DNA from 3 places in the Devosia sp. LjRoot16 genome. Region 2 is predicted to be linked to each of the others. Evidence: predicted binding sites of a transcription regulator. Region 2 holds the regulator's gene; each other region holds the start of a gene.
What was found. The regulator LexA, encoded in region 2, represses DNA repair genes until DNA is damaged. The targets are predictions, from matches to a motif close to TGTTCNNNNTGTGTTCNG.
Positions count from the first base shown of each region.

Region 1: ACSQ23_RS26805 (putative DNA modification/repair radical SAM protein) is a predicted target of LexA. The motif match lies at 1,592-1,609, and genes of this name have one in related genera.
Region 3: ACSQ23_RS23945 (ATP-dependent helicase) is a predicted target of LexA. The motif match lies at 1,873-1,890, and genes of this name have one in related genera.

Region 1 covers NZ_CAXUPH020000007.1:50,340-53,612, reverse strand. The annotation lists gene ACSQ23_RS26810 (UdgX family uracil-DNA binding protein) at 1-349, opposite strand, end outside; gene ACSQ23_RS26805 (putative DNA modification/repair radical SAM protein) at 349-1,590, opposite strand; gene ACSQ23_RS26800 (ring-cleaving dioxygenase) at 1,792-2,745, shown strand; gene ACSQ23_RS26795 (hypothetical protein) at 2,870-3,202, shown strand; gene ACSQ23_RS26790 (hypothetical protein) at 3,242-3,273, shown strand, end outside.
Region 2 covers NZ_CAXUPH020000003.1:51,341-54,613, reverse strand. The annotation lists gene ACSQ23_RS14650 (2-dehydro-3-deoxygalactonokinase) at 1-495, opposite strand, end outside; gene lexA (transcriptional repressor LexA) at 767-1,489, opposite strand; gene ACSQ23_RS14640 (ATP-binding protein) at 1,639-3,273, opposite strand, start outside.
Region 3 covers NZ_CAXUPH020000005.1:534,669-537,941, forward strand. The annotation lists gene ACSQ23_RS23945 (ATP-dependent helicase) at 1-1,834, opposite strand, end outside; gene ACSQ23_RS23950 (alpha/beta fold hydrolase) at 1,947-2,696, opposite strand; gene ACSQ23_RS23955 (AraC family transcriptional regulator) at 2,840-3,273, shown strand, end outside.

The DNA of each region.
Region 1 (3,273 bases), on a different contig from region 2:
GCACTGCAGACACCCGCCGGTCGAGCCGGCCAACATCGGGGTCCGAGCGCGCCTCCATCAACGCCTTGTCCTTCTGCAGCCGCCACAGCAGCCGATAGAGCAGCGCGAAACGTTCGGGATCGCTGTGGCAGATCCCCGCCTCGGCCCAGTCGATGAAGCGCTGCGGCACCACCCCGACCTTGCGCTCGGTCACCTCTGCCGGCGCGTTCTCGGTGACGAACAGATCCTGCGGCGTCGAGGGATCGAGCCACACCACCTCGTCCGGTGGCACCGCGTCGAGCAACAGCCGTCGCGCTGCCGCCCGCCACTGGTCGAAATCGTTGAGCGCTTCGAGCCGCACCGAGCGCATCAGAACAACTCCAGCTGCTTTGGGGCCGGGGTCAGCTTCCCCCTGAGTTTGGCGTCATCGGTCAGCCCGCCCGGCGACCAATCGTCCGCTTCGACGAACGGCCGCAGCTTGTCGATCGATCCGGCCATCCGCGCCAGGTCGGCCAGCGTCAACCGGTGATGCCGCCGCGAGCTGAGGATGCGGTCGACCACCCTTACGCCGAGCCCCGGCACCCGCAGCAGGGTCTCCCGCGCCGCCCGGTTCACATCGACCGGAAACTGCCCGCGGTTACCCAGCGCCCAGGCGAGTTTTGGGTCGAGCTTCAGATCGAGCAGCCCGTCTTCGCCGCCCGAAACGATCTCGTCGACGTCGAAGCCATAGAACCGGATCAGCCAATCCGCCTGGTACAGCCGGTGCTCGCGCATCAGCGGCGGCGGCGCCAGCGGCAGTTTCGAGCTCGCATCGGGGATCGGCGAAAACGCCGAGTAGTAGACCCGCTTCAGCCCATAGCCCGAATAGAGCGCCGCGCTGCGCCCGAGTATGGTGGCATCCGTCGCCTGGTCGGCACCGACGATCAGCTGGGTCGATTGTCCGGCCGGCGCGAGCCTCGTGGGCTTGCGCTTGCCTTCGAGCTTGCCGTCCGGCCGACTTTCCTCGCGCTTTGCTTGGATATGCGCCATCGCCGTGCGGATGGCGCTCGGCTTCTTCTCCGGCGCCAGCGTCTCGAGGCTGACATCGGTCGGCAGCTCGATATTGGTCGAGAGCCGATCGGCGTGAAGACCGGCCTCCGCCAGCAGCTCCGGCGCGGCATTGGGGATCACCTTCAAATGGATGTAGCCGCCGAACCGATGCGTCTCGCGCAGCGTGCGCGCCACCCGCACCATCTCCTCCATGGTGTAGTCGGGTGAGCGGATGATGCCGGACGAGAGGAACAACCCCTCGATGTAATTGCGCTTGTAGAAATCGAGCGTCAGCCCGACCACTTCCTCGACCGAGAAGCGGGCCCGCTGCACGTTGGAGGACGAGCGGTTGACGCAATAGACGCAGTCATAGACGCAGAAATTGGTCAGCAGCACTTTCAGCAGCGAGATGCAGCGCCCGTCCGGCGCATAGGAGTGGCAGATGCCACTGCCCTCGGTCGAGCCGATGCCACCGGTCGCAAGGCTCGAGCGTTTCACCGTCCCGCTGGAGGCGCAGGACGCGTCGTATTTCGCCGCATCCGAGAGGATCGACAGCTTTCGCTGCAGGGTCAGCTGGGTCATCTGTTCACTTTATGTTCGCAACGGAGCTTGCCTCCGAGGCCTGCAGTGGAGCAACTCAAAAAGACATGTTCGGAAGTGATCGCGGAAACACCTCACGCGGCATCGTTCAGGATTGCTGGACAATGCGTCGGCGTCGGGCGGCTATCTCGCTGGTCCGAGACCGCCTATCTGGTTGTCACGAGCTTTCATCAGGAGGTCCACATGACCCTCGAACTCAAAGGCATTCACCACCTCACCGCCATTACCGCGGCGGCGCAGCGTAACGTCGAATTCTACACCCGCACGCTCGGACTGCGGCTGATCAAGAAGACCGTCAACCAGGACGATGTCAGCGCTTATCACCTGTTCTACGGCGACGCGATCGCCTCGCCCGGCGCCGACCTGACCTTCTTCGATTGGCCGGCCGCCCCGAACAAGCGCGGCAACCACGAAGTCTCCCGCACCGGGCTGCGCGTCCATTCGGAAGCCGATCTCAGCTGGTGGAAGGAACACCTCAAGGAAAAGGACATCGCCTCGGGCAACATCAAGGAGCGTGCCGGGCACCTCTCGCTCGACTTCGAGGACTTCGAGGGCCAGCGCTTCCGGCTGATCGCCGACCCCAAATCCGCCCCGGCCCACCCCTGGGCCGAAAGCCCGATCCCGAGTGAGCACCAGATCATCGGCCTTGGTCCGATCACCCTCGCCGTCCCCGATCTCCGCCGCTCCGAGCCGGTGCTGAGCAAGGTGATGAACCTGCGCGAAGTCCGCTCCTACCCGGCCCGCGAGAAGAACGGCGAAATCCACGTCTTCGAGATGGGGGAAGGCGGCGCCGCGGCCGAACTGCATGTCGAGGTGAACCCCGACCTGCCGCAGGCGCGCCAGGGCGCCGGCGGCGTGCACCATGTGGCCTTCCGTACCCCCAACAAGGAAGAGTTCGACGAGTGGGTGAAGCGCACGGCTGAGTTCGGCGTCCGCTCCAGCGGCGAAGTCGAGCGTTTCTACTTCAAGTCGCTCTACTTCCGTGAGCCCAACGGTATCCTGTTCGAGATCGCCACCGACGGCCCCGGCTTCACCGCCGACGAACCGCTCGAAACCCTCGGCCAGCGCCTTGCGCTCCCGCCGTTCCTCGAGGGACGTCGGGCGGAGATCGAAGCTGGGTTGAAGCCGCTATCATAATAGTTGTCTGAGCGCTCGCGGAGGATTGCCGACACCCGAGCCTTTCGCTACCTGTAGCGCTGACCGGGAAGCAGTGTGCGGTCTTGTACACTGCTTCGTCATGGCACAGTGTCACGGAGCTTCTATGCAGGACCCCAGAAAATCTGCCAAGCCGAAGTCTCGCCGGCCCCTCGCGCTCGCGGCAATTCCCGTTGCCGGGCTTTTGTTCTTGGGCAGTACCGTCACCAGCCAGGCGTTTTTCACGCCCGACGTCGTCGCGCAGATCGACCATTTCGTCGAGTGTTTCGGCTGGATGATCACCGACCCCGAGTTGCACCAGGCCAACTGCTCGCCGGCACGGAACTTCACGAACGAGTGGCTGGGATCGGGCAGTGGTAGCGGTAGTGGCGGCATCGTGATCGTCACGACGACGACCACCACCACCACAACGACAACATTCACCGGCACCGTGAATTAGGACGGGAACGGCCAGGGCGGCGATATCAACTAGGTCCGTGTGACGACCATCGAGCAACCGATCGCGGCGGC
Region 2 (3,273 bases):
CGAGAAGCGCTCGAGCCTGGTGCCAGAAAGCAGCGCCCATTTGCTGTGGGTGCCGGGCATCACCGCCAGACCGGAGAAGCCCGGGAGCAACGATGACAGGCCCAGCAACTGGGTTTCCTCGCCGCGCATCACGTCCTCGGCGCCGACATCACGCAGGCAGACGCCGGGAAGAATGCGGGGGTTGAGCGGACCGGGCATGTCGGGCGCCACCGCGCCTTGAACGAGGCGACCAAGCTCGGCCGGCGCGTCGAGATAGGGGGCCTCGATCCAGCCCTGGCGGGCACCGGCCATGCCGCAGATCAGCACGTCTTCGACATCCTCGGCGACACCGCTGAGCAGCGAGGTCAGCACATCGGGGTATTGTTCGCGGCTGAGGCGACCCATGCCATCCGGCGACGAGCGCGCGAAGGCGATCTCGCCGGCGGCGTCGATGCCCCATGCGCGCAGATTGGAAGTGCCCCAATCAACGGCGACCCATTCGACCTCTGCTGCCAAAACCTTCTCCCTGGCGCTGCACGTTTGCTGCGCACCGCCATGCCGCTAAAGCGCGATCGGGAAGGTTGTCCACTCTCCTGGTACGATCGCGACGGCCATTTGCATGGCGGCGCTGCCCGAGGATGCCCGAAGCCTCCCTTGGCGGCGCGGACCGTAACGTCTTTGCCGGCCCGGCCCTAGTGCAAATATCGGCGGGGAGGTTCGGTTTCATAAGAAAAAGGGCCGGCAAGGCTGCCGGCCCAGGGACCCGATTGGCGGTGGGGTCAATACGTCAGTATTTGCGCAGCAGGCCCACCAGCCGGCCCTGCACCTTCACCCGGTCAGGCGGGAAGATGCGGGTCTCGTAGGCCGGGTTGGCCGCTTCGAGCGCAACGGAGTTGCCGCGGCGGCGAAGCCGCTTCAGCGTCGCTTCCTCGTCATCGACTAGGGCGACCACGATCTCGCCAGTCGAAGCGGCGTCCTGCTTCTTGATCAGCACGGTGTCGCCATCGAAGATGCCGGCGTCGATCATCGAGTCGCCGCGGACTTCCAGTGCATAGTGCTCACCAGGCCCCAGCATTTCAGGCGGCACCATGATGGAGTGGCTGTGGGTCTGGATCGCTTCGATCGGCGTGCCTGCCGCGATGCGGCCCATTACCGGGATCGTCACCGCCCGATAGGAGTCGGCATTGACCACCGGTGCCGAGGGGCGGGCCGGAGGCGCCGACACCTTGCCGAGGTTACCCTCGATGACCGAGGGCTCGAAGCGGGCCTTGCGACCACCGAGCGAGGGGTTCATCGAATCCGGCAGCTTGATCACCTCGAGCGCGCGGGCCCGATTGGGCAAACGCCGGATGAAGCCACGCTCTTCCAGCGCGGTGATCAATCGATGGATGCCGGACTTGCTTCTCAGGTCGAGCGCGTCCTTCATCTCGTCGAACGAGGGTGGGATGCCGGACTCTTTCATCCGCTCGTGGATGAACATCAGCAGTTCGTGTTGCTTGCGCGTAAGCATGGGCGGCTCCGTGAGCAGAATCGGAACAAAGACTGAACGTGTTATACGTGTTCCAGTTATGTTCTGCAATCGAGCGGTGAATATTGCGTTACGATTGGGGGCGCAGCGAGCGGAATGAGCAGGTGTCGGGCCTAGGAACGCCGCTGCTCTCACCCATTGGCGAGGCGGCGGAGGAGGGCCGTGGCGGCGAGGAGATCCGAGGTAGCCTTGCCTTCGGTGAAGGCGTGGAGAGTGCCCGCAAGGAGCTCGTAGGCGGCAGTCCGCCGGTCCCTCGACCACAGGCGTGCGAGGCTCATGGCGGCCCTCAGTTCCCAGGCGAGCGCTCCCTGGGTTCGAGCGAGATCGATGGCCTCCTGCAGCAGCCGCGTGCCGGCCTCGATATCGCCGTCAGCGACCCTCGCGAGGGCGAAGGCCCGCAGGATCTCGGGTCGGCACCAGCCGCTGCTGCGTTCGGGGGAGAGCTTCAGCCCGCGCAGCGAGCCGGTGAGCGTCACCCAGGTCTCGGCCTGCAGGAAGCTCGCCGGCTGCAACAGGATGGCGCTTTCGCTGCGACGGCCTTCGCGGACGGCGATGTGGATCATCACCTTGCGGTAGAGATCGGCCCATGAGGTCCAGAGCGGCAGCCCGGCATGCTCGGCCGCGCGCCCCAGTTGCGTGATGCAGCCAACGGCTCGGTCATCCTCGCCGTACCACAGCAGCAAAGGGCAGGCGCCGAGGCCAATCGCTTCGCAGAGGGCCCAGGGACCTTGCTCGGCGGCGAAGTTCAGCGCCTCGAACAGCAGGTGGCGGGATTGGTCGGGCTTGCCCAGCAGCCACAGCCGGCGCGCCTCCACGACGCGCAGGGCCCCCCTCGGCGGGGAGGTCAGAATGGCGAGCGGCGCCGGCAATTGCCAGTCGGGTCCACCGATCATGGCGTTGGCGAGGCGGGCCGAGGCGGCATGGTCGCCGGCATAGTGGAGCGCCTCCGCCTGCAACCGGTCCGCGGTTTGCGCCAGATCGCGACGTCCGGCAGCGCGGGCATAGGCAAGAGCCGCCTGCGACAGCCCGGCGGCGTGCCGGAGGTGACCGGTGCGCAGCGCCAGGGCCGAGCGGACCAGCAGAAGTTCTGCATCGGCCCATGCGGCGGCCATGGTGCGGCCAAGGCGGGCCGCCTCGAGCAAGTGCCGGCCTTCGATGCGCAGCGGACCGGCGCGATCTTCCGTCAGCGTCGCCAGTTGCAGATGCAGCCGGAACCGCAGGTTGGCTGGCAGAAGCGCTCCGGCCCGTAGAGCTGTCACGGCGCGGCTCCGCATCTCATCATAGTGGCCACCCCGCAGCAGCAGGGGGCTCGCATGGGCCGCGAGGAGGGCGCCAGCGTCTAGGTCGCCATGCGGCGAAAGGCACCGGTCGAGTGCCTCGCGGACCTCCTCGACCAGGTCGCCATGCCGTTCCAGCCACTCGGCCCGTGACAGCTTCTGCCAGGCCTCGAGGGCATTGATGACATGCGACAGGGCGAGGTCGGCATGACGCCGTGCCGTCCGAGGCAAATCCTCCGACGCGGCGAGCCGTTCGGCGGCGTAGGCGCGCAAGGGGCGGGAGAGACGGTATCGCACTGCATGTCCACCCCGAGCGGTGAGCACCTGCGACTTTGCCACGAGGCCTCCCAGCGCGGCGATGAGGCGGCGATCATCGAGGTCGCCGTCGGTGGTCACGGCAGAGGCATCAGCCAGGTCGAACGCGCCGGCGAAGATCGACAGCCGCCGCAACACGATGCGTTCGTCGCCGGAAAGCGTGCCATGGTTGAG
Region 3 (3,273 bases), on a different contig from region 2:
CCCGAGCCCGGGTCATGGCCACGTAGAGCAGCCGGCGCTCCTCCTCCAGCTCATGGGTCGAGCCGGTGCCGAGGTCTGACGGGATGGCGCCGTCGACGACGTTCAGCACATGTACGTTCTTCCATTCCTGGCCCTTGGCCGAATGGATGGTCGAGAGGATCAGAAAATCCTCGTCGAGCAGCGGCACGCCGGCCTGGTCCGAGGTGGCATCGGGCGGATCGAGCGTCAGCTCGGTGATGAAGCGCTCGCGGCTCGGATAGCCGGCGGCGATCTGCTCGAGCTGGTAGAGATCTTCCTTCCTGACCTCGGCATCCTCGTACACCGCCTCCATCAGCGGCTCGTACCACATGCGGGCCCGCAGCAGTTCGGCCGGCCAGCCGCCACCGCCCTTGCCGAGGTGCTCCACCACTTCGAGCAGCGACGGCCAGGCTTCGGAGCCGCGCGGCGGCGGAGCGGTATTCAACAGTTCGACCAGCGGGTCCGGGCTCTCGGCCATACGGTCGAGCACTTTGCCCGCGGCGCCCGGCCCGATACCCGGCAGCAGCTGCAGCACGCGGAAGCCGGCAACGCGGTCGCGCGGGTTATCGACGAAGCGCAGCAGCGCCAGCATGTCCTTGACGTGGGCGCTGTCGAGGAATTTCAGGCCGCCATACTTCACGAACGGAATGTTGCGGCGGGTCAGCTCGATCTCGAGCTCGGCCGAGTGCGAGGAGGTGCGGAACAGTACCGCCTGCTGCTTCAGCGCCGTGCCGCCCTCGCGGCAGGAGAGGACGCTTTCGACCACGTAGCGGGCCTGGCTCGGCTCGTCCTTTACCGTCACGAGGCGCGGCTTCTCGGTCGCCTGCCGCTCGGTCCAGAGGTTCTTGGTGAAGCGCTCCTTGCTCTCCGAGATCACGGCATTGGCGGCCTCGAGGATCGGCTGGGTGGAGCGATAGTTGCGGTCGAGCGTCACCATCCGCGCCGGCGGGGTAAAGGCGGCGGGGAAATCGAGGATGTTGCGCACCGTGGCGGCGCGGAACGAGTAGATCGACTGCGCGTCGTCGCCGACCACCGTCAGCCCATCGCCATCAGGCTTCAGGGCCAAGAGGATCGAGGCCTGCAGCCGGTTGGTGTCCTGGTACTCATCGACCATCACATGGTCGAAACGCCCGCCGAGGTCCTCGGCAATGGTGGGCTCGCGCATCATGGCGGCCCAGTAGAGCAGCAGGTCGTCGTAATCGAGCACCTGCTGGCGCTGCTTTTGTTCGACATAGGCGGCGAACAGCTCGCGCAGCTGTGGCCCCCACATGGCGACCCAGGGGAAGGCCTGTTTCAGCACCGCGTCGAGGTCGTCCTGCGCGTTGACCACGCGCGAGTAGATGGCGAGACAGGTGCCCTTGGTCGGGAAGCGTTTCTTGGCTTCGGAGAACCCCATCTCGTGCCGGATGATGTTGATCAGGTCGCCGGAGTCTTCGCGATCGTGGATCGAGAAGCCGGGCGTCAGGCCGATCTGTTCAGCGTGCTCGCGCAACAGCCGCGCGCCGATGCCGTGGAAGGTGCCGGCCCAGCTCAGGGCATCGGTGATCACCCCGGATTTGGCGCCCATCACCTGCGCCACCAGTCGTTCGACCCGGCGCTGCATCTCGCTGGCAGCGCGGCGCGAGAAGGTCATCAACAGGATACGGCGTGGATCGGCGCCGTTGACGATCAGGTGCGCCACCCGGTGCGCCAGCGTGTTGGTCTTGCCCGATCCCGCGCCGGCAATCACCAGCAGCGGCCCGCCCAGATGCTCCGCCGCCTGCCGCTGCTCGGGGTTCAGCTTGTCGAGATAGTGGGGGGCTAAGGCAGTCTGCACGCGAATCGATCCGGCTGGAGGTCCGGATCAGGAAGCATCATTCTTGCTTTGTTCGCAATTCACGGGATCGAGGCGCCGGCGGTTTGAGCCGGCGCCTCCTTGGTTTCAATCGTCACTGCGCTGCAGCTTCGATCACCTTGGCAACGTCCTCGGCCTTGGAGATGAGGCCGGAGTGGCTGGCCTTGATCTCGGTGACCGTGGCGCCGATGCGGCCGGCGAAGAAGCGCTGTGCATCGGGGGGCAGCACCAGGTCTTCGGCGGTCACGACGTAGAAGTTCGGCTTGTCGTGCCAGGCCGCGACCTCGGCCACCGCATCGAAGTTGGCCGGGTTCGAGGGCAGCTGCGTCGCTGCATTGGCCTCGGCTTCCGCCACCGGCAGGTCGCCGGCGAACAGGGCAGGGTACTGCGCCGGGTCGAAGATCAGGCCACCTTCGGCGTTCGGGCGGATCGCCTTGACGCCTTCGCTCGGCGCGCCACCCGACAGCAGCTTGGTCAGCGTTTCGCCCTTGTCCGGCGCGAAGGCCGAGACGTAGACCAGCGACTTGACCTTGGCGTCGGCGCCGGCCTCGCCGATCACTACGCCGCCCCAGGAATGGCCAACCAGCACGGTCGGGCCGTCCTGGGCATCGAGAGCCGCCTTGGTGGCCGCGACGTCGTCGGCGAGCGAGGTGAGCGGGTTGGCGACCTGGGTCACCTTGTAGCCCTTAGCCGAGAGGATCGCGGCGACCTTGTCCCAGCTCGAGGCGTCGGCGAAGGCGCCGTGGACGAGGACGACATTCCTGGCGGGCTCCTGAGCGAGAGCTGCGCCACCAGCACCGACTGCGGCGGCGCTGAACACGACGGCGGACAGAATGGACTTCATTTTCATCTCCATATGTTGAGGCGAGGTTGGACGATCGGCAAAGTCGATTTGCCGCTGGCTGGCGCCAAGCTGTTAAAACCGGATCTTGCGTTTCGGCCGAGGATTGTTGAACTTCCTCGCCAAGCGATGCCGTAGAGATAGAGGTGAAGGCCGTGAACAACCATGATCGCGCCTCCGGAGTTCATGCTCTGGAATCCGAAGCCGCTTTCCCGATGATGGCGTCGCGCGTCGACCTGCTCTCGCAGGTGCTGATGCTGATCCGGCTGCGCGGCGAGCTGATCTTCTCAAGCGAGCTCACGGCGCCCTGGGCCCTGCAGTTCGATGCCGGCTCGGCCTATTTCCATGTGGTGTCGGAAGGCACGATGGAGGTGCGGGCCAGCGATGGCAGGCGGGTCACCGCCGAGGCCGGCGACCTGATCGTCCTGCCGCAGGGGAGCGGCCACAGCATCGGCGTCGATGGCGCGACGCCTGTGCCGATCCGTGAGGTGCTGGAGGCACAGATGCGGGAGCAACTCGTCATCCGGCTCGGCGGCAATGGGGCCATGACCCAGCTCATCACCGGGGCGTTTCGCTTCGA